DNA from 2 places in the Yersinia aldovae 670-83 genome. Region 1 is predicted to be linked to the other one. Evidence: predicted binding sites of a transcription regulator. Region 1 holds the regulator's gene; the other holds the start of a gene.

Region 1 (9,574 bases):
GGAATTGTGACCAAAGTCGGGGCCAAGATTAGTGCGATAAACGTCGGTGATCGAGTGGTCTATGCCCAATCTGCTCTTGGCGCTTACAGCGAAGTCCATAATGTCGCCGCTGACAAAATTGCCATACTCCCTGATAATATCTCTTTCGAGCAGGCTGCGGCATCATTCCTCAAAGGGCTGACCGTCCATTATCTGTTGCGCCAAACTTACGCAATTAAACCGGGCGAAGTATTCCTGTTCCATGCCGCAGCAGGGGGAGTTGGGCTGATTGCCTGTCAATGGGCAAAAGCACTGGGAGCCAAGCTGATTGGTACGGTAGGCTCTGATGAAAAAGCTGAATTAGCAAAAGCTAAAGGAGCTTGGGCGACCATTAACTATCGTACAGAAAATATCGCCGAGCGGGTTGCAGAACTGACCAACGGCGAGAAAGTAGGCGTAGTATATGACTCCGTTGGCAAAAGCACCTGGCTGGACTCGCTCAACAGCCTTAGGCGCAGAGGTTTAATGGTTAGCTTTGGCAACGCTTCCGGCCCGGTGACAGGAGTAGACCTTGCTATCCTGAACCAAAAAGGCGGGCTGTATGTTACCCGCCCGTCCCTCAACGCTTATGTTACTCATCGGCAAGAGCTGGAAAATGCCAGTGAACAATTATTCTCACTCATTGGCAGTGGAGCAATTAACGTTGATGTCGCTAAAGCGCAGCAATTCCCGTTAAGTGATGCTCACCGCGCACACCAAATATTAGAAAGTCGCCAAACAACCGGCTCAAGCTTACTTATTCCTTAATAACTCAGACTAATAATGGATAGTTAATTATCACTATCCATTACTTACAGTTATAACTTATTAAAAATATTATCTCCTATTACTTTAAGACGGTAGTTCAATATATCCTAATTGCCCTCCTGCAAGGAAATATATATCCTCAAAACGTCACATCCAGATTACTGCCATCATCAATCACATACACTGAGGTTTAAACAATGAGTCACTCTGTAAGTAATAGGGACATAAATGAATTGCTAAGTAACATTTATCATGATAATAAAATAAACAACATAGAGTTTCAAAAGTTACGGGACTTCGCTGATGGTAAGTTTGATTTCCTATTAAATAGCTATGGTGAAAACAATAACTTATCTGCATTACAGAAGTCTATGGATGTCACCGTCCAATTGATGCAGCAGAGTTTTTTTGATATCAAAAAGAAATGTAAAAACGACGAAGATAATAAATTAGCAAAAGAAGCTTTTGATGCACAAATTTCTTATATGATTGCCAACTATGATCGATTATTTTCTAATCTTTAATATCACTATTTAGTTTATTACTTACCGGAGGTTCTGCTCGCCGAGTCTCATACCGAAAGTAATAACCAGGGCTTCTAACAATCAGAAGCCCTGGTTACACTGTTTTCTTTTAGTGCAAGCGTAGGGGTACTACAGGGTAGTCCGCCAGAACCGAGTGCCATTTATACAGCTATTTTTAGCTCTGACAGGGATGAAAATGTGATACCAAATCGTATCGGTAAGCATCCTAGCAAGCACATCCAAGAAAAAACACGTTTTCTCCCAGATTCGTCTTACTAATCTTTCAGGCTGTGATCGCTGCCGCAAGAAAGTGAAATTTAGTAACGTCTAACTACCGGCTTTTGCATTGAACGCCATATCCAGACCACCACGATGGCCAAGATTAACCAAGGCAACAGTTTAATCATCATGACAAATAAGCCGCCCAACATCATAAAGGCAGCCGCAACCAGCAGCGCAGCAAAGATGCCGAACAAAGATATACCGGTCACCATCAGCATGATAAAAAAACCGATAACAAAGAAAATTTCGAACATGGCTGGCTCCTAAATAAGGGTTTATTTCCCACAACCACATCATCATATATAACGATCAAATCGGGGGGTTATAAGGAGTATTACAAGAAACATGCCAACAAAAAAATTACGTTAACCAACTGAATATTTTCGTTATTTAATAAGAAAACCTACCAGTGAGACTGGCAGGCATGGTCAATTTGACTAACTTATAGCGAACTTTATTACAGAGAACTAACCTGTGGGCGAGTGACCATTGCCAACGCTTGTTCCACCACGGAGACATCAGCACCGGGCTTATGAGCATTTTCACTTAAATGGCGACGCCATTGACGCGCACCGGGAATTCCCTGGAAAACACCCAGAATATGACGGGTTATGTGGCCAAGGTAAGCACCGCGTGATAACTCTTGTTCGATATAAGGATAAAGCGCTTCAATGGCCTTAACGCTATCCACCACGAGAGCATTGGGATCAAACAGTTCGCGGTCCACTTGTGTCAGGATACTGGGATTCTGATACGCTTCGCGCCCCATCATGACGCCATCAAGGTGTTTTAGGTGCTCTTTGGCCTCTGCCAGTGTTTTTACACCACCGTTAATGGCAATGGTCAGTGCCGGAAAATCGCGCTTGAGCTGATACACCCGCTCATAATCCAGCGGCGGCACTTCACGGTTCTCTTTCGGACTCAATCCTGAGAGCCAGGCTTTACGGGCATGAATAGTGAAAATGTTGCATTCGCCACGTTCTGCCACGGTTTGCACAAATTCGCACAAAAACTCATAGCTATCTAGCTGGTCAATACCAATCCGTGTTTTTACTGTCACCGGAATAGAAACCACATCGCGCATCGCTTTAATGCAATCAGCAACCAGCTCGGCCTCCCCCATCAAGCAGGCACCAAAACGGCCATTTTGCACGCGATCCGACGGGCAACCCACATTCAAGTTGATTTCATTATAGCCGCGCAATTCTGCCAATTTAGCACAATGCGCTAAAGCCAGAGGATCACTGCCCCCCAGTTGCAAGGCCACCGGATGGTCCTGTTCGCTATAAGCCAGATAATCCCCTTTACCGTGAATAATGGCTCCCGTCGTCACCATTTCGGTATATAACAACGCTTGCTTAGTTAACAACCGATGAAAGTAGCGACAATGGCGATCGGTCCAGTCGAGCATCGGCGCAACAGAGAAACGCTGTAGGGGGTAGCGTGCTAACAGGCTTGATTCACTTTTTTTCATGGCTAAGTCTGCCAAAGTATTTTCTTGATACATTCGTTGAGTTTGTTCTTGATAGACCCCGATACAGACCCAAAAATGAGGCTAAGGCTGAACGAGAATTACGGAAAACGGCCCTAATGATAGCATAAAAATGTATCAGTCAATCTGGGGAGATGTATCGACCGTAATTTGAATTACAGATAGCACTCCCCCTATTGCGATAACTTACTTTTCGTCAATTAAGTCTATTGGCACGTCCATAATAGGTAATTGGCCTAACACTAACTTCGCACCTGCATTAGAAAGATGACTTCCTTGATTATATAGCCCCCCATTTTTATTAATAATCAGACAGTTATGCCCCTCACAAAGACTATCCACAGGATTAATAATCATTAAGTTAGGGCTTGGTTTTATATAGGCATTCAACTTTTCACTCAATGCACTTGCTGCATTATATCCTTTAGTACTTTTATCATAGACTTTCCCGACGTTACCATTACTAATATTAAGCAATCTAAAATAGTCTCGTTTAACATCCGTTCGAACCGTAGGGATTGGGTAAACTAAAACAACTCGATGCCCCATAGAGAGCAATTTATTAATGTTGCTGGCTAAAGATACCCATACCAACTCGTCAGGCGCAGCAGGTTCAGATACTACATTCATACTCAGGGCTTTACCTGGTGAACCCTCAACCAATTTTGTATCTTTAAATTGTGCATAATTAGCTGCAATTAAAAATGTCTTTTTACTTGAGAACGCATTAATAACCCCCCAACGTCGGCGATTAATATCAGGGCACTCGGGAGCCGTTCCGAACCATAATTTGTCAGAGACAAAAGAACATTGTTCATAAGTTAGAGATATTATTCCTTTTCCCTTTTTTGCTAATTCTGTTTGCAAAGCATATTCAAAAGAAGCAGCGTAGCTATCTCCTATGACAACCCAACTTTCATCACCAAACTTGCACGCCCCTGATGGATCTCTATTCCCACACAGATGTGTAGGTTTGCCTGAAAGGTAATTACGGCCGGTGGTTACACTCTCCAATCTACGGAATTCAGGAACTTTAAAATCTTCATACATCTTTTTTGCCAAGGGTGATAAACGTTCACCTGCAGAATCAGCAAAACCGTTTTTAATTATGGTCACCCCAGAGAAAAGTATCAAAATAAATGCAGATACCCCCATCACAGCCCATTTCCATAGAGCAAGCTGTTTCTTCCTAAATGGTTTCTCAATTAAATAGAACGATATGATGGCAAGAATTACAGAGATCATAATAAGTACTAGCGATGTTTGAGTGTCTATGCTCCCCACTTTTATTCTATAGAATACAAACAGCGGCTGGTGCCAAAGATAAATAGAATAGGATATTGCCCCAATAAAGATAACTGGTTTAGCTGATAGTAGTGATGTCGTTATATCTCGCTGGCGAGAAAAGAAGATAATAATAAGACAAATATTAATGCAGGTAGAATTCGCTTGGATCTTCTTAAGAAAAAATCACTTACTGAGAAATTACCTTTTTTTAAGTCTGAAAATATAATAGATGTTATCAAAAAACCGGATAATACAAAAAATATATCTACGCCTAAAAAGCCTCCTCTGAATAGTTCATAGCCAAAAATAGACAATTTTGCATGATAAAAAACGACTGCGAAAACAGCGACGGCTCGTAATCCATCCAACTCAGTTCTATATCTCGTGTTGTGGGACATACAATTCTCTATATTACAATGAGTTTTTATTTTCTTCTTTCAAAAAACAATTATATACAGAAGTATTTACACAGGTAAACGCATTAATGCAACCAGTTGATTTATATCATATTAACAAGTTATCCGCGAAGGAAACTACGCAGTTAAATCTGTAATATAATACAACTTATTCCTAATGCTCGATGAGATCACTGTATGAGAATATGCTGTGAGATATTTTTGTGAGATGAAAAACATTGCTCAATTCAAACACCTGTCAATATGACGTCTCGCGCAAACATGGTAGAATCTATTGATGACTACGTTGCGAGATTACAATCATGAAACCGATCAATGAGGAAACGCTGCTCGCTAAGGCTGAAAGCCTATGCCTACAACGAAACGTCCGGTTGACCCCGCAACGTCTAGAGGTATTACGTTTGATGGCCCAGCAGCCCGGTGCTATCAGCGCTTATGATTTACTGGATCTGCTACGAGTTTCTGAGCCGCAAGCCAAACCGCCTACAGTTTATCGCGCATTGGACTTTCTGTTGGATCAAGGGTTTATTCATCGCGTCGAGTCAGCTAATAGCTATGTGTTATGCCATCATTTTGAAGAGCCGACTCATACTTCAGCGCTATTTATCTGTGACCGCTGCAAGATAGTGACCGAGCGCACTACCGTCGGGATTGAAGAGGCCTTGGCGCAATTGGCAAAGCAATCAGGTTTTGCACTGCGTCACAGCGTAGTAGAGGCACACGGTTTATGTGCGGAATGTGGGGTAGTTGAAGCATGTGAAAGCCATGATCACTGTGATCACGACCACTCAATTGTGACGAGAAAGAAGTAGATACCTGGCGATAAAGATCACACTGTCGCTAAAAGGCGGCAGTATTAGACAGCTTTGAGCAATACAAACAGATTTACCCCAGTGCAATAGACGTAAATACTGATATATAAATAGAGTGTGGGTAGCATTCTTCAGGATAAGACACATCCATGTGTCTATAGCGATATAAATCAGACAGTTAGAATGGATTATATTAAAATATATTCACTCACTTCATTGTCAATTATATATTATCACACTAACAAGAAGGTATTATTTAATTAAAACATTCATGAAAATAAGAAAGCCGATTAATTTATACCCTAAATAAACGCTTATATCAGATCCAGTCGCCATTACGGATGACACCAACGGCCAATCCTTCAATAGTGAAGCTTTGTTCACGCAGATCGACAACAATCGGCTGGAACTCACTATTTTCTGGCAGAAGTTGTACGATATTACCCTGTTTCTTCAAGCGTTTGACCGTCACTTCATCATCAATTCGTGCGACAACCACTTGCCCATTACGCACATCTTGCGTTTTATGTACCGCTAGCAAGTCGCCATCCAGAATACCGATATCTCTCATCGACATTCCGTTTACCCGCAGCAGAAAATCTGCGCTCGGTTTAAACATGGAAGGGTCTACTTTGTAGTGGCCTTCGATATGCTGCTGTGCAAGCAATGGCTCACCTGCGGCAACTCGGCCAATCAACGGCAAACCGTCTTCTTCTTCCATCAGTAAACGAATGCCACGGGAAGCGCCGGAAACAATCTCGATCACGCCTTTACGGGCCAGTGCTTTTAAATGTTCTTCCGCGGCATTTGGAGAGCGAAACCCCAGACGCTGCGCGATTTCGGCACGGGTCGGTGGCATACCGGTTTGCGCTAAGTGATCGCGAACCAGGTCATAAACCTCTTGCTGTCTGGTAGTTAGTGCTTTCATTCCGCCCCCTGTTTGTTTATACAGTCTTGCTGTGAGTATATACAGGTAAGCGAGCATTGGGAACCAAAGAGTGAATAAAAACAGGGATTAATCACTGTTTACATCGACAGCACTGTTCGAGCCTTTATTGACCAATATGCTGCCAAAGTACCGTTATCCATACAAATAGTGCTAATCCAATCGCTAAAAACACTGCGGCTGACCCCATATCTTTTGCCCGGCCAGAAAGTTCGTGAAACTCACTACCAATACGATCGACGATAGCCTCGATAGCACTGTTTATTACCTCTATAATGATAACTAAGATCACGCTGGAAATAAGTAAGATACGCGCTATGGCACTCACATCTAGCCAGAAAGCCAGTATGATGGCAGCAATAGCGGTGACGATTTCCTGACGAAAGGCGGCTTCGTTTTTCCAGGCTGCCATTAACCCTTTAACAGAATAACCGGCCGCTTTATAGATTCGGGTTAATCCTGTTGATTGATTCGCCATGTTTTATTGCCTTTATCTTAAGTTAATGATGATTTTTGCCATTTTATGTTGTCTCATCACCACAGATCTCAAAACCAGTTTCTGGTATCCTTGCGACGAATTGCTAACAAGAGGCTTCATGTAGTTATGTCAGGTTGGCGTAAAATATATTATAAGTTACTGAATTTACCACTTAAACTGTTGGTAAAAAGCAAGGTTATTCCGGCAGATCCTGTGACTGAGTTAGGGTTAGACCCTTCTCGTCCCATTCTGTACGTTTTGCCTTACAATTCTAAGGCTGATTTACTGACTTTGCGAGCGCAGTGTCAGGCACAGGATCTGCCCGACCCATTGATTCCATTGGAAATCGATGGTGTGCAGCTGCCCAGCCATGTCTTTATCGATAACGGCCCAAGGGTGTTTCGTTACTATGCACCCAAACAAGAATCGGTAAAGCTATTCCACGATTATCTCGATTTACATCGCAATAATCCGGCGCTGGATATCCAAATGCTGCCGGTTTCCGTGATGTTTGGCCGCTCTCCAGGGCGTGAAGGCCACGGTACGCCACATCTGCGCGTACTGAACGGCGTGCAGAAATTTTTTGCCGTATTGTGGCTGGGGCGCGATAGCTTTGTGCGTTTCTCTACCACGGTTTCACTGCGCCGTATGGCCAGTGAGCATGGTACAGATAAAACGATTGCCCACAAACTGGCGCGCGTAGCAAGAATGCACTTCTCACGTCAGCGTCTGGCCGCGGTTGGTCCAAGCCTACCGGCGCGTCAAGACCTGTTCAAGAAGCTTTTGACCTCCAAAGCGATTGAAAAAGCGGTCGCCGATGAAGCGCGCACCAAAAAAATCTCCCACGAGAAAGCACAGCAGAACGCCATTACACTGATGGAAGAGATTGCCGCAGACTTTTCATATGAAGCCGTGCGTCTGTCTGACAGGGTTTTGAGTTGGACGTGGAACCGCTTGTATCAGGGAATTAACGTCCACAATGCAGAGCGCGTGCGGCAGTTGGCGCAAGATGGTCATGAAATCGTCTACGTGCCTTGCCATCGCAGCCATATGGATTATCTGCTGCTCTCTTATGTGCTTTATCATCAAGGGCTGGTGCCGCCGCATATCGCCGCCGGTATTAACCTTAATTTCTGGCCTGCCGGCCCAATCTTCCGCCGTTTGGGTGCGTTCTTTATCCGCCGTACCTTTAAGGGCAACAAACTCTATTCAACGGTATTCCGTGAATATCTGGGTGAGTTGTTCACCCGTGGCTACTCAGTGGAATACTTTGTTGAAGGTGGGCGCTCACGTACCGGCCGCCTGCTGGAACCTAAAACCGGCACGCTGTCGATGACCATTCAGGCCATGCTGCGGGGTGGCTCACGTCCAATCACGCTGGTGCCGATTTACATCGGTTATGAGCATGTAATGGAAGTGGGTACTTACGCTAAAGAGTTGCGCGGGGCGACCAAAGAGAAAGAGAGCCTGTTGCAGATGCTGCGTGGCTTGCGCAAACTGCGTAATCTCGGTCAGGGCTATGTGAACTTTGGCGAACCCATTCCGCTGACAACCTATCTGAATACCAACGTGCCGCAATGGCGCGATGCTATCGATCCGATTGAAGCACAGCGCCCAAGTTGGTTGACGCCTGTAGTAAATGATTTGGCCGGTAAGATTATGGTCAGAATCAATAATGCGGCAGCGGCGAATGCCATGAACCTGTGTTCAACCGCATTATTGGCTTCACGTCAGCGTTCACTCACTCGCGAGCAGTTGCTTGAGCAACTCGATTGCTACCTGCAATTATTGCGTAACGTGCCTTATGCGAAAGACGTCACCGTGCCGGATAAAACACCCGAAGAGTTGCTTAATCACGCCTTGAATATGAATAAATTTGAGGTGGAGAAAGATAACATTGGTGACATCATTATCCTGCCACGGGAACAAGCGGTGCTGATGACTTATTATCGCAATAACATCCAGCATTTGCTGATCCTGCCATCACTGATTGCCAGTATGGTGATGTACCAGCGGCGCATCACACGCGCCGAATTGTTACGTCAGGTCAGCATGATCTATCCCATGTTGAAAGCTGAATTGTTCCTGCATTACAGTAAAGAACAGTTGCCACAAACGTTGGATACGCTGATTGATGAACTCGCTCGCCAGCAGTTGATCTGCGATAAAGGGACTGAAGTAGTACTGAACCCGGCCCGCATCCGCCCACTGCAATTACTGGCAGCCGGTGTGCGGGAAACCCTGCAACGTTATGCGATTACTCTTTCGTTACTCAGTGCGAACCCAAGCATCAATCGGGGTGCGCTGGAGAAAGAGAGCCGCATTATGGCGCAGCGTTTGTCTGTGCTGCATGGAATTAACGCACCGGAATTCTTTGATAAGGCGGTGTTCTCAACATTGGTCGCCACCTTGCGAGAAGAGGGCTATATCAGTGACACCGGTGATGCCGTGCAAGAGCATACACTGGAGGTTTACAACATGCTGAGTGTGTTAATGACGCCGGAAGTGAAGCTGACCATCGAGAGCGTCAGTATGCCGGCTGAAACCAATA
Region 2 (9,574 bases), 2.1 Mb from region 1:
CTATATCTATGATACGGCGTTTAAATACTTTGATATGGGATACGGTGCTGCGTTGGCCTGGATATTATTCCTGGTAGTCGCTCTGTTCGCCTCAATTGCATTTAAATCATCTAAATATTGGGTCTTCTACTCCGCCGATAAAGGAGGAAAAAATGACTGACGTACGACAAGATTCGTTAAAAAGCGAAAATCCCCACCAGAATAAATTAGATCTGGCGCAGGAAATTGCTAATGCGGAAATTAGCCGCACCGAACGTAAAGCAAAAGTCAGTGCAGCTTTTCGCTATATCATTTTAATTATTGTTGGCCTGATGATGCTTTATCCATTGCTGTGGATGTTCTCTGCGGCCTTTAAACCTAATAATGAAATATTCACCACATTAGGATTATGGCCAGAGCACCCGACACGCGATGGTTTTGTTAATGGCTGGAAAACCGGTACTGAATATAACTTCGGTCATTACATGCTAAATACCCTTAAGTTTGTAATTCCGAAAGTGATTCTAACCATTATCTCTTCCACTATCGTGGCATATGGTTTTGCGCGCTTTGAGATCCCGTGGAAGAAATTCTGGTTTGCTACTTTGATAACCACCATGTTGCTGCCAAGCACTGTGTTATTGATTCCGCAATACATCATGTTCCGTGAAATGGGGATGCTGAATAGTTACTTGCCACTTTATCTACCAACCGCCTTCGCCACACAAGGGTTCTTCGTCTTCATGCTGATTCAGTTCCTACGTGGTGTACCGCGTGATATGGAAGAAGCGGCGCAAATCGACGGCTGTAACTCGCTACAAGTGCTGTGGTATGTGGTGGTGCCAATCCTGAAACCGGCCATTATCTCGGTCGCACTGTTCCAGTTTATGTGGTCAATGAACGACTTTATCGGCCCACTGATTTATGTCTACAGCGTAGACAAATACCCGATAGCGCTGGCGCTGAAGATGTCAATTGACGTCACCGAAGGCGCACCGTGGAACGAAATTCTGGCAATGGCGAGCATCTCCATTCTGCCGTCCATCATTGTTTTCTTCCTGGCTCAACGCTACTTCGTGCAAGGCGTAACCAGCAGCGGAATTAAAGGTTAATAGAGGATCTATCATGGCTGAAGTCATTTTCAATAAATTAGGCAAAGTTTACTCCAACGGTTTCCGCGCGGTGCATGGCATTGATCTGAAAATTCATGATGGCGAATTTATGGTGATTGTTGGCCCATCCGGCTGTGCTAAATCCACCACCCTGCGCATGTTGGCAGGTTTGGAAACCATCAGTGATGGTGAAGTACGCATTGGTGATCGGGTGGTCAATAATCTGGCACCGAAATCACGCGGTATTGCAATGGTGTTCCAGAACTATGCGTTATATCCGCATATGACAGTAAAAGAGAATCTGGCCTTTGGCCTGAAACTGAGCAAGCTACCAAAGGGCCAAATTGAATCGCAAGTTGCTGAAGCGGCTAAGATTCTGGAATTGGAAGACTTACTGGATCGATTACCGCGCCAGCTCTCGGGTGGCCAGGCTCAACGGGTGGCTGTGGGCCGGGCGATTGTGAAAAAACCGGATGTATTCCTGTTCGATGAGCCGTTATCAAATCTGGATGCCAAGTTGCGAGCTTCAATGCGTATTCGTATTTCAGATTTGCATAAGCAATTGAAAAAAAGCGGCAAAGCGGCAACCACTGTATATGTTACCCATGACCAAACAGAAGCAATGACGATGGGTGACCGTATCTGTGTAATGAAACTGGGCCACATCATGCAAGTGGATACGCCAGATAATCTCTACCACTACCCTACCAATATGTTTGTTGCCGGCTTTATCGGCGCGCCGGAAATGAATATCAAACCGAGCACGCTGGTAGAAAAAGAGGGGCAAATTGGCCTAACCGTTGGCCAGTACACCCTGGTTTTGAGTGAAAAACAGCAAACTAAAGTGGCTGCCCATGCCGGAGAGAAAGTGTTCTTTGGTGTTCGCCCAGAATTTATTCGAATGTCACAACAGCCCTTTGCCAATAACCATTCGCAAGGTGAATTGGTTCGCGTGGAAAACATGGGGCATGAGTTCTTTATGTACATCAAAGTTAACGACTTTGAATTGACTTGCCGCTTACCGTCTGACGAAGCAAGACCCATTATTGAAAATGGCCTGCATCGCACCGTGTACTTCCAGTTTGATATGGATAAATGCCATATCTTTGATGCAAAAACAGAAAAAAATATCTCTCTTTAACAGGAGCATACCCAAATGAAAAAAGCGATCCTACACACGCTGATAGCATCCACTCTGGCTTTATTATCACATCAGGCTTTTGCACAAGATGACGTTAACCTCCGCATGTCATGGTGGGGGGGCAATAGTCGTCATCAAATGACCCTTAAAGCACTGGAAGAATTCCACAAACAGCACCCGAATATTAATGTTAAAGCTGAATACACCGGTTGGGATGGGCACCTTTCGCGCCTAACGACACAAATTGCCGGTGGAACCGAACCTGACGTAATGCAAACCAACTGGAACTGGCTACCCATTTTCTCTAAAGACGGTACTGGCTTCTTTGATTTAAATAAAGTGTCTGAGCAGTTGGATTTGACGCAGTTCGATCCGAAAGAACTGCAACAAACTACCGTTAATGGCAAATTAAATGGTATTCCCATTTCAGTCACTGCCCGTATTTTCTATTACAATGATGCAACCTGGGCCAAATCTGGTTTATCCTATCCAAAAACATGGGATGAATTACTTAACGCCGGCCAGGTATTTAAAGAAAAACTGGGTGAGCAATATTATCCCGTGGTATTAGAGCATCAAGATACGTTGGCATTGATTCGTTCTTATATGACTCAAAAATACAATCTTCCGACTGTCGATGAAGCCAACAAGAAATTTGCTTACACACCAGAACAGTGGGTTGAATTTTTCACAATGTATAAGAAAATGGTTGATAGCCATGTCATGCCATCAACTAAATACTATGCCTCATTTGGCAAAAGCAATATGTATGAAATGAAACCGTGGATTAATGGTGAATGGGGGGGGACTTATATGTGGAACTCCACCATAACTAAATATTCTGATAACCTGACTAAACCCGCTAAATTGATACTTGGCCCTTATCCGATGTTACCGGATGCGAAAGATGCCGGTCTGTTCTTTAAACCTGCACAAATGTTGTCGATCGGTAAATCGACTCAACACCCTAAAGAAAGTGCCATCCTGATTAACTTCCTGCTCAATAGCAAAGAAGGTATTGATGCTATGGGCTTAGAGCGTGGTGTCCCACTGAGTAAGAGTGCGGTGACCCAATTGCGTGCCAGCGGTGTGATTAAGGATGCAGATCCATCCGTTGCCGGTTTAAATATGGCGCTGGAATTGCCACATGAAATGAAAACCTCACCTTATTTTGATGATCCGCAAATTGTTTCACTGTTCCGTGATGCCATTCAATATATCGATTACGGCCAGAAAACGGTTGAAGAATCTGCGCAATACTTTAATAAACAAGGTGACCGAATTCTGAAACGCGCCATGAGATAATAAGTTAGTTAATTTAACTTAAGTAATAATTAAACCCTGCCATTAATTTTGCGGGGTTATTCCGTTTTAAGAAAAAGCCATTTAAAACAATCAATTGATCAGCATCACAAATAACCACCAGCTTATAAAATATATCACCAACAAAGACATGGATCACAAAAATAATTATTTATATAAATAGAATATAAATCCACATTAAATGAAACGCCGTTTCTTTTAATGTGTCTGATTGCTTTTAATGCGTATGTTGATTTTTTATAAATTTGTTAAAAATAATTGTATATACCCTAAATAATTCGATTTTCAGGAAGATGGCAAGCGAGAGAACAATTGAGCGTAGCCAACACACATGCAGCTTGAAGTATTACGGGTATAAATAAACATAACCCTGGGATTGTATAAAGAATGAAATTTAAATTACTTACTCTGGCAATGGCCTCTGTTATTAGTTTTAGCTCTGTTGCAACAACTATTGACTATCGACATGAAATGAAAGACACCAGTAAATCGGATCATAAAGACCGTTTACTGTTTTCTAACCGTTTTGCTAATGGTTTTGGTTTATCTCTGGAAGGGAAATGGGGCCAACACAGCTCGGATACCACGCCGAATAAACCTTTCAATGAACAAGTCAGTAATGGTACCGAAGTGGTTGCCAGCTACGTCTACCCATTTAATAAAACATTCCAAATTGAACCGGGCTTCTCATTAGAGTCTTCTTCTGACACTAACAACTACCGTCCCTATCTGCGGGGTAAAGTCGCCTTCACTGATGATTTCTCAACATCACTGCGTTACCGCCCATATTACAAACGCAACCAACCCGCTCAGACTAAGAATACAGAGAAAGGCCATGAATTCACGATGCTCTTCGCCTACAGCTTCTTGAAAAACTATTCCGCGGAATATGAATTGAACTACAAGAAATCTGAAGACGAAATTCTGTCAAATAATGAAAAAGACGAATGGACTCATGATCTGAAGATTGCCTACAAATGGGATAAAAACTGGAAACCTTATGTCGCTATCGGCAACGTCGCGGGCAGCAAGACCACGGACGAACGCCAAACTCGTTACCGTGTCGGTATGCAGTATAGCTGGTAATCACCAATACAGCAGTTATGTCGTTAATTCAATAATGCAGTTAATAGTAAAAGTACCCTCATCATTATTTGTTAAGTTATGCCTATAACCTATTTTGGGGAAGCGCTGACGCTCAGTCACTCTTCCCCCTTTTTTGGATAGTCTAACAGCCCCCACCAACACCGATTCACTTAACTTACCTTACACTTATCCGTGCAGCACGCTTGGTATAACCCAGTATATTTTCATACTAAATGGTTATCTTAATCTCATCACTCTCAAGCAGAGAAAAATGAGACATTTAGTTACAGCGTAACGGCTATTCATACCAAGAGAAATCTCATATACTGGATAAATCAACAGCTACAAATTCGGAATATAAGTATGACAGGGGAAGGACACCTTATTTTTTCTGTCGCCTGCGTTATTTTTGCCAAAAAAGTCGGGCTAACACCGGAATTGGCACATGGCGATTGGTGGCACATTATCCCAGGCGCCCTGTTGACCTCCCTGCTGCCAGATATTGACCACCCAAAGTCAATCCTTGGTCAGCGGCTAAAGTGGATTTCAACGCCGATTGCCCGCGCATTTGGACATCGCGGGTTTACCCATAGCCTATTGGCGGTGATCGGCGGAATTGCACTTTTTCACATGGATATTTCACGCGACTGGATTATTCCCGCAGATGTATTCCATGCCATGATTATTGGATATTTCAGTCATCTTCTGGCTGATATGATCACCCCGGCCGGCGTCCCGCTACTGTGGCCATGTCGCTGGCGTTTCTGTATTCCGCTATTACGTCCGCAAAAAGGTAATCAATTAGAACGCGTATTATGTGTTTTATTAGTTTGTTTTTCCGTCTACTGGCAGACCGATACCACCATCCCGCTCCTCTCTTATGTGGAACAATTGAAAAATTTTAGATTGTGATCACATTTTAACGAGCAAACAAACATCAATCTGAGTGTATTTTATACAAATAATTGAAAATAATTATATAGAATTCTTTTTGGATATAAGTGAGCCTGCTAATGAACTGCTACCATACGCAGCTTAAATGCACCACCGTATCTGGCTGCCTGTACATATAATAGAAATAGAATACGCAGCCGGTACTCGACATATTAATTTGGAGATTTGGGGATGAACCTACCACTTGTCATTAACGTGCTGGTATTTGTGGCACTGCTACTGCTATTGGCACAAACTCGTCATAAGCAATGGAGTTTAGCCAAAAAGGTATTAGCTGGTTTGGTATTAGGTGTGCTGTTTGGTTTGGCGCTGCAAGGAATCTACGGTGCTGACAATCCAGTGCTAAAAGAATCCATCACCTGGTTTAATATTGTGGGTAACGGTTATGTGCAACTGTTGCAAATGATTGTGATGCCACTGGTCTTCGCCTCCATTTTGAGTGCGGTTGCTAAACTGCATAACGCCTCTTCTTTGGGAAAAATCAGCCTATTAAGCATCGGTACTTTGCTCTTCACCACCATGATTGCGGCATTAGTCGGTGTGCTGGTCACAAATCTGTTTGGCCTGACGGCTGACGGCTTAGTACAAGGCACACAAGAGACAGCACGGTTGAGTGCGATTGAGAGCAATTATCTGGCTAAAGTAACTGACCTGACAGTTCCACAGCTAATTTTATCCTTTATTCCCAAAAACCCATTTGCCGACCTAACCGGTGCCAGCCCTACGTCAATCATCAGCGTGGTGATTTTTGCTACCTTCCTCGGTATTGCATCATTGCAATTACTGAAAGATGACGTGGAGAAAGGTCAGCGCGTGCTAGTCGCCATTGACACACTACAAGCTTGGGTGATGAAGCTGGTACGTCTGGTAATGAAACTGACCCCGTATGGCGTATTGGCATTGATGACCAAAGTGGTTGCAGGTTCTAACATTCAGGACATCATTAAACTGGGTAGTTTTGTCGTAGCTTCATACCTCGGTCTGGCGATTATGTTTGTCGTTCATGCCGTGCTGCTCTCTTTCACTGGTATCAACCCACTGAAATTTTTCCGCAAGGTGTGGCCCGTGTTGACGTTCGCATTTACCAGCCGCTCCAGTGCTGCCAGTATCCCATTAAACGTAGAAGCGCAAACCCGCCGGTTAGGTGTGCCTGAGTCAATCGCCAGCTTCTCCGCCTCCTTTGGTGCCACCATCGGCCAGAATGGTTGTGCTGGCCTGTATCCGGCAATGTTAGCCGTTATGGTTGCCCCAACGGTGGGTATCAACCCACTTGACCCAGTCTGGATTGCCACACTGGTCGGTATCGTTACCGTTAGCTCGGCTGGTGTTGCAGGTGTTGGCGGCGGCGCGACCTTCGCAGCATTGATTGTATTGCCCTCGTTGGGCTTACCGGTCACTCTGGTTGCCTTGCTTATCTCGGTTGAACCACTGATTGATATGGGCCGTACCGCATTGAATGTCAGCGGTTCAATGACCGCCGGTACTATTACCAGCCAATTGATGAAGCAAACAGATAAAGATATTCTTAACAGCGATGATGATGGCGATTTAGTCCATCAGTAATTACCACTCGTTAGCGTGATAATGTAAAAAAGCCCGCCATTTATGACGGGCTTTTTGTTTTTAAAGAACGGTCACCGAAATCGAAATACAGCTAACATACCGCGTCTTCACGGATTAAGGGGACGGTACTTTTCAACCAATGCCAAGGCAATAGCTTCTGTTTCCACATCCGGCACACCACTGAAATCGGCTGCCCTGAAGTGCATTTGAAATGCTTTGATAACCTGATGGGTTTCGTCGTCTAATTCGCCACTTTGTGGAATTTGGTAGCCATAACGGGCGAGCGCTTGCTGAATAACCTCAACGGAAGCCATATCCTGCTTGTTCCGGCCACCAATATACTGAGCTACAGTGGCGTCATCTGGCCAGGCACCCACACCTTGTTCAGCCAAGCGTTTCCACGGAAATAGTGGGCCTGGGTCTGATTTTCTCATTGGCGCAATATCACTGTGGGCAACCACAGCAGTCGGCTCAATATTATAACGCTGTATAATGTCTTTGCTGAGCCGCTCAATCAATTCAATCTGAGACTCGTTGTAAGGATACCACTCTCGCCTCAACATCCCCTCAGTGAAGCCCTTATTGACAATTTCAATGCCTATCGAGGTATCATTGAGGCTACTCCGCCCCTGCCAGTTACTCACCCCCGCATGCCAGGCACGCTGTTCTTCAGGAACCAATTGCAATACAACGGGCTTCCCCCCCACGTTGGCAGGATGTGTTGTTACCAGATAATGCGCACTAACATCGCCCTGCGTCAGTAATCTTAGCGATTCTGCGTCATCGGTTGCTGTGTAATGAAGAACTAGAAAGCGCACCCGCTCGTTTTTGGCAACGGAAGGATAGTGGGTATCAATCTTATACTCGCCACGATCAATCAATTTATTCGAGCCATTGTTGTTTGAACTGCTACAGCCAGCCAACAGCAGTAATAGCCCTGAGCCTAATAACGTTCTTATGCTTAATAGCGTCCTCATCATCTTTCTCCCTATATGGTTAAGCACAGTTATAGTGACTCATCTGAACTAAATGAACTATCAACGATATGTTTAAATAATCTCTAATAAGAAACGGCCCCTGATGAGGAGCCGCTAATGACGATGTCCAATAACGATATATTATTGGCTCTATCTCATAAATCATTTATCAGAAGGGATAATCGCGATAACCCATTTGTTCTGAGATACGACGAGCGGCGCGATGCAACGATTTCACCACATCGCTCTTGTTGTCTTCAGAAAAGCGCAACGTTGGGTATGAAATACTTAATCCTGCAATGACCACCCCGAAACGGTCGAAAACAGGCACGGCAATACAACGCAAGCCTTCTTCCTGTTCTTCGATATCTTCGCCGAAACCTTGCTCACGAACCTGATCTAACACCGGCAACAGGTCGGCGGCACTTCTCAGCGTATGCGGCGTGCTATTGGTAAATTCAATATGTGACAAAATCTCTTCAACTTCAGCCCGGTCATGCCATGCCAATAACACTTTACCGATAGCGGTGCTGTGCAGCGGGTTACGGCGACCAATACGTGAATGCATCCGTAGGTTATACATAGAATCAATTTTGTGGATATAAACGATGCTATCTTCATCTAATGCGCCCAAGTGAATAGTTTCACGGGTTTCATTCGATAGCTCGCGCATTTGAATATCAGCACTGCGAATCAAGTCTACATTTTGTAAAGACTTAGCACCCAATTCAAACAATTTCAACGTGAGTGAATACTTCTCTGATTGGGGGTCCTGTGCCACATAGCCCAGGGTTTTCATCGTTTGGAGAAAGCGGTAAACGGTACTTTTAGCCATCATTACACGTTGAGAAAGCTCGGTAATACCGATGTCCCGCTCTTCGCCCAATGCTTGTAAAATGCCAAAAATCTTTAGAACCGATGAAACCGCATCGGGCTGTTTATCTTTATCTTTATCTGCAATCGCCATTTTTGCTTACCCTACTCAGTTTTCTGTATTTCATAAAACAGTATGTTTTAAAAAAAATAGAACAGTGGTTTCATTGTAAATGGAAGTTGCAATACTGCGCAATAAACAATGTAAATAATTGGCTAAAAGCGTTTCAGACGGCAAATTAGCCTCTCTCCAAGCGCGAGGCTAATGCAAGATTCAGCTATTGCCAGACAGATTCAGGCAATGTGGCCAAATAGAGTGCCGGCTTGCCGTGAACATCTGACGTAAAGAGAACTTGTTTATCATCAGGTGTAAAGGAAGGATGTGGATGGGTGACCTGCCGATCACCTTCAAATACTTGCCATGAGGTGTCATGACGGGCAACGCGGTGCTGAGTGCCATTCTTCATATTAAACACATACAGGAAAGGATCATTTTCGATCTTATAACCGCTATCGTCTTGTACATCGACCGGCGCATCAGAGCCGTCGCCTACCATCAGTGAACC

The links. Region 1 encodes LexA, which represses DNA repair genes until DNA is damaged. Its sites were predicted from a motif close to TNCTGTATGTACATACAGNA; they were not measured.
Region 2: the regulator LexA is predicted to act here: its motif matches at 4,966-4,985, upstream of AT01_RS01060 (metal-dependent hydrolase).

Annotation. Positions count from the first base shown of each region.
Region 1 is NZ_CP009781.1:2,292,573-2,302,146, forward strand. It holds gene AT01_RS10455 (quinone oxidoreductase) at 1-786, shown strand, start outside; gene AT01_RS10460 (hypothetical protein) at 984-1,310, shown strand; gene pspG (envelope stress response protein PspG) at 1,628-1,846, opposite strand; gene dusA (tRNA dihydrouridine(20/20a) synthase DusA) at 2,050-3,066, opposite strand; gene AT01_RS10475 (SGNH hydrolase domain-containing protein) at 3,271-4,329, opposite strand; gene AT01_RS22285 (acyltransferase family protein) at 4,470-4,769, opposite strand; gene zur (zinc uptake transcriptional repressor Zur) at 5,090-5,599, shown strand; gene lexA (transcriptional repressor LexA) at 5,919-6,527, opposite strand; gene AT01_RS10490 (diacylglycerol kinase) at 6,652-7,023, opposite strand; gene plsB (glycerol-3-phosphate 1-O-acyltransferase PlsB) at 7,150-9,574, shown strand, end outside.
Region 2 is NZ_CP009781.1:214,923-224,496, reverse strand. It holds gene AT01_RS01090 (carbohydrate ABC transporter permease) at 1-160, shown strand, start outside; gene AT01_RS01085 (carbohydrate ABC transporter permease) at 153-1,091, shown strand; gene AT01_RS01080 (ABC transporter ATP-binding protein) at 1,105-2,232, shown strand; gene AT01_RS01075 (ABC transporter substrate-binding protein) at 2,248-3,537, shown strand; gene AT01_RS01065 (oligogalacturonate-specific porin KdgM family protein) at 3,943-4,641, shown strand; gene AT01_RS01060 (metal-dependent hydrolase) at 5,005-5,553, shown strand; gene AT01_RS01055 (L-cystine transporter) at 5,767-7,158, shown strand; gene AT01_RS01050 (N-acetylmuramoyl-L-alanine amidase) at 7,266-8,117, opposite strand; gene kdgR (DNA-binding transcriptional regulator KdgR) at 8,305-9,096, opposite strand; gene ogl (oligogalacturonate lyase) at 9,287-9,574, opposite strand, start outside.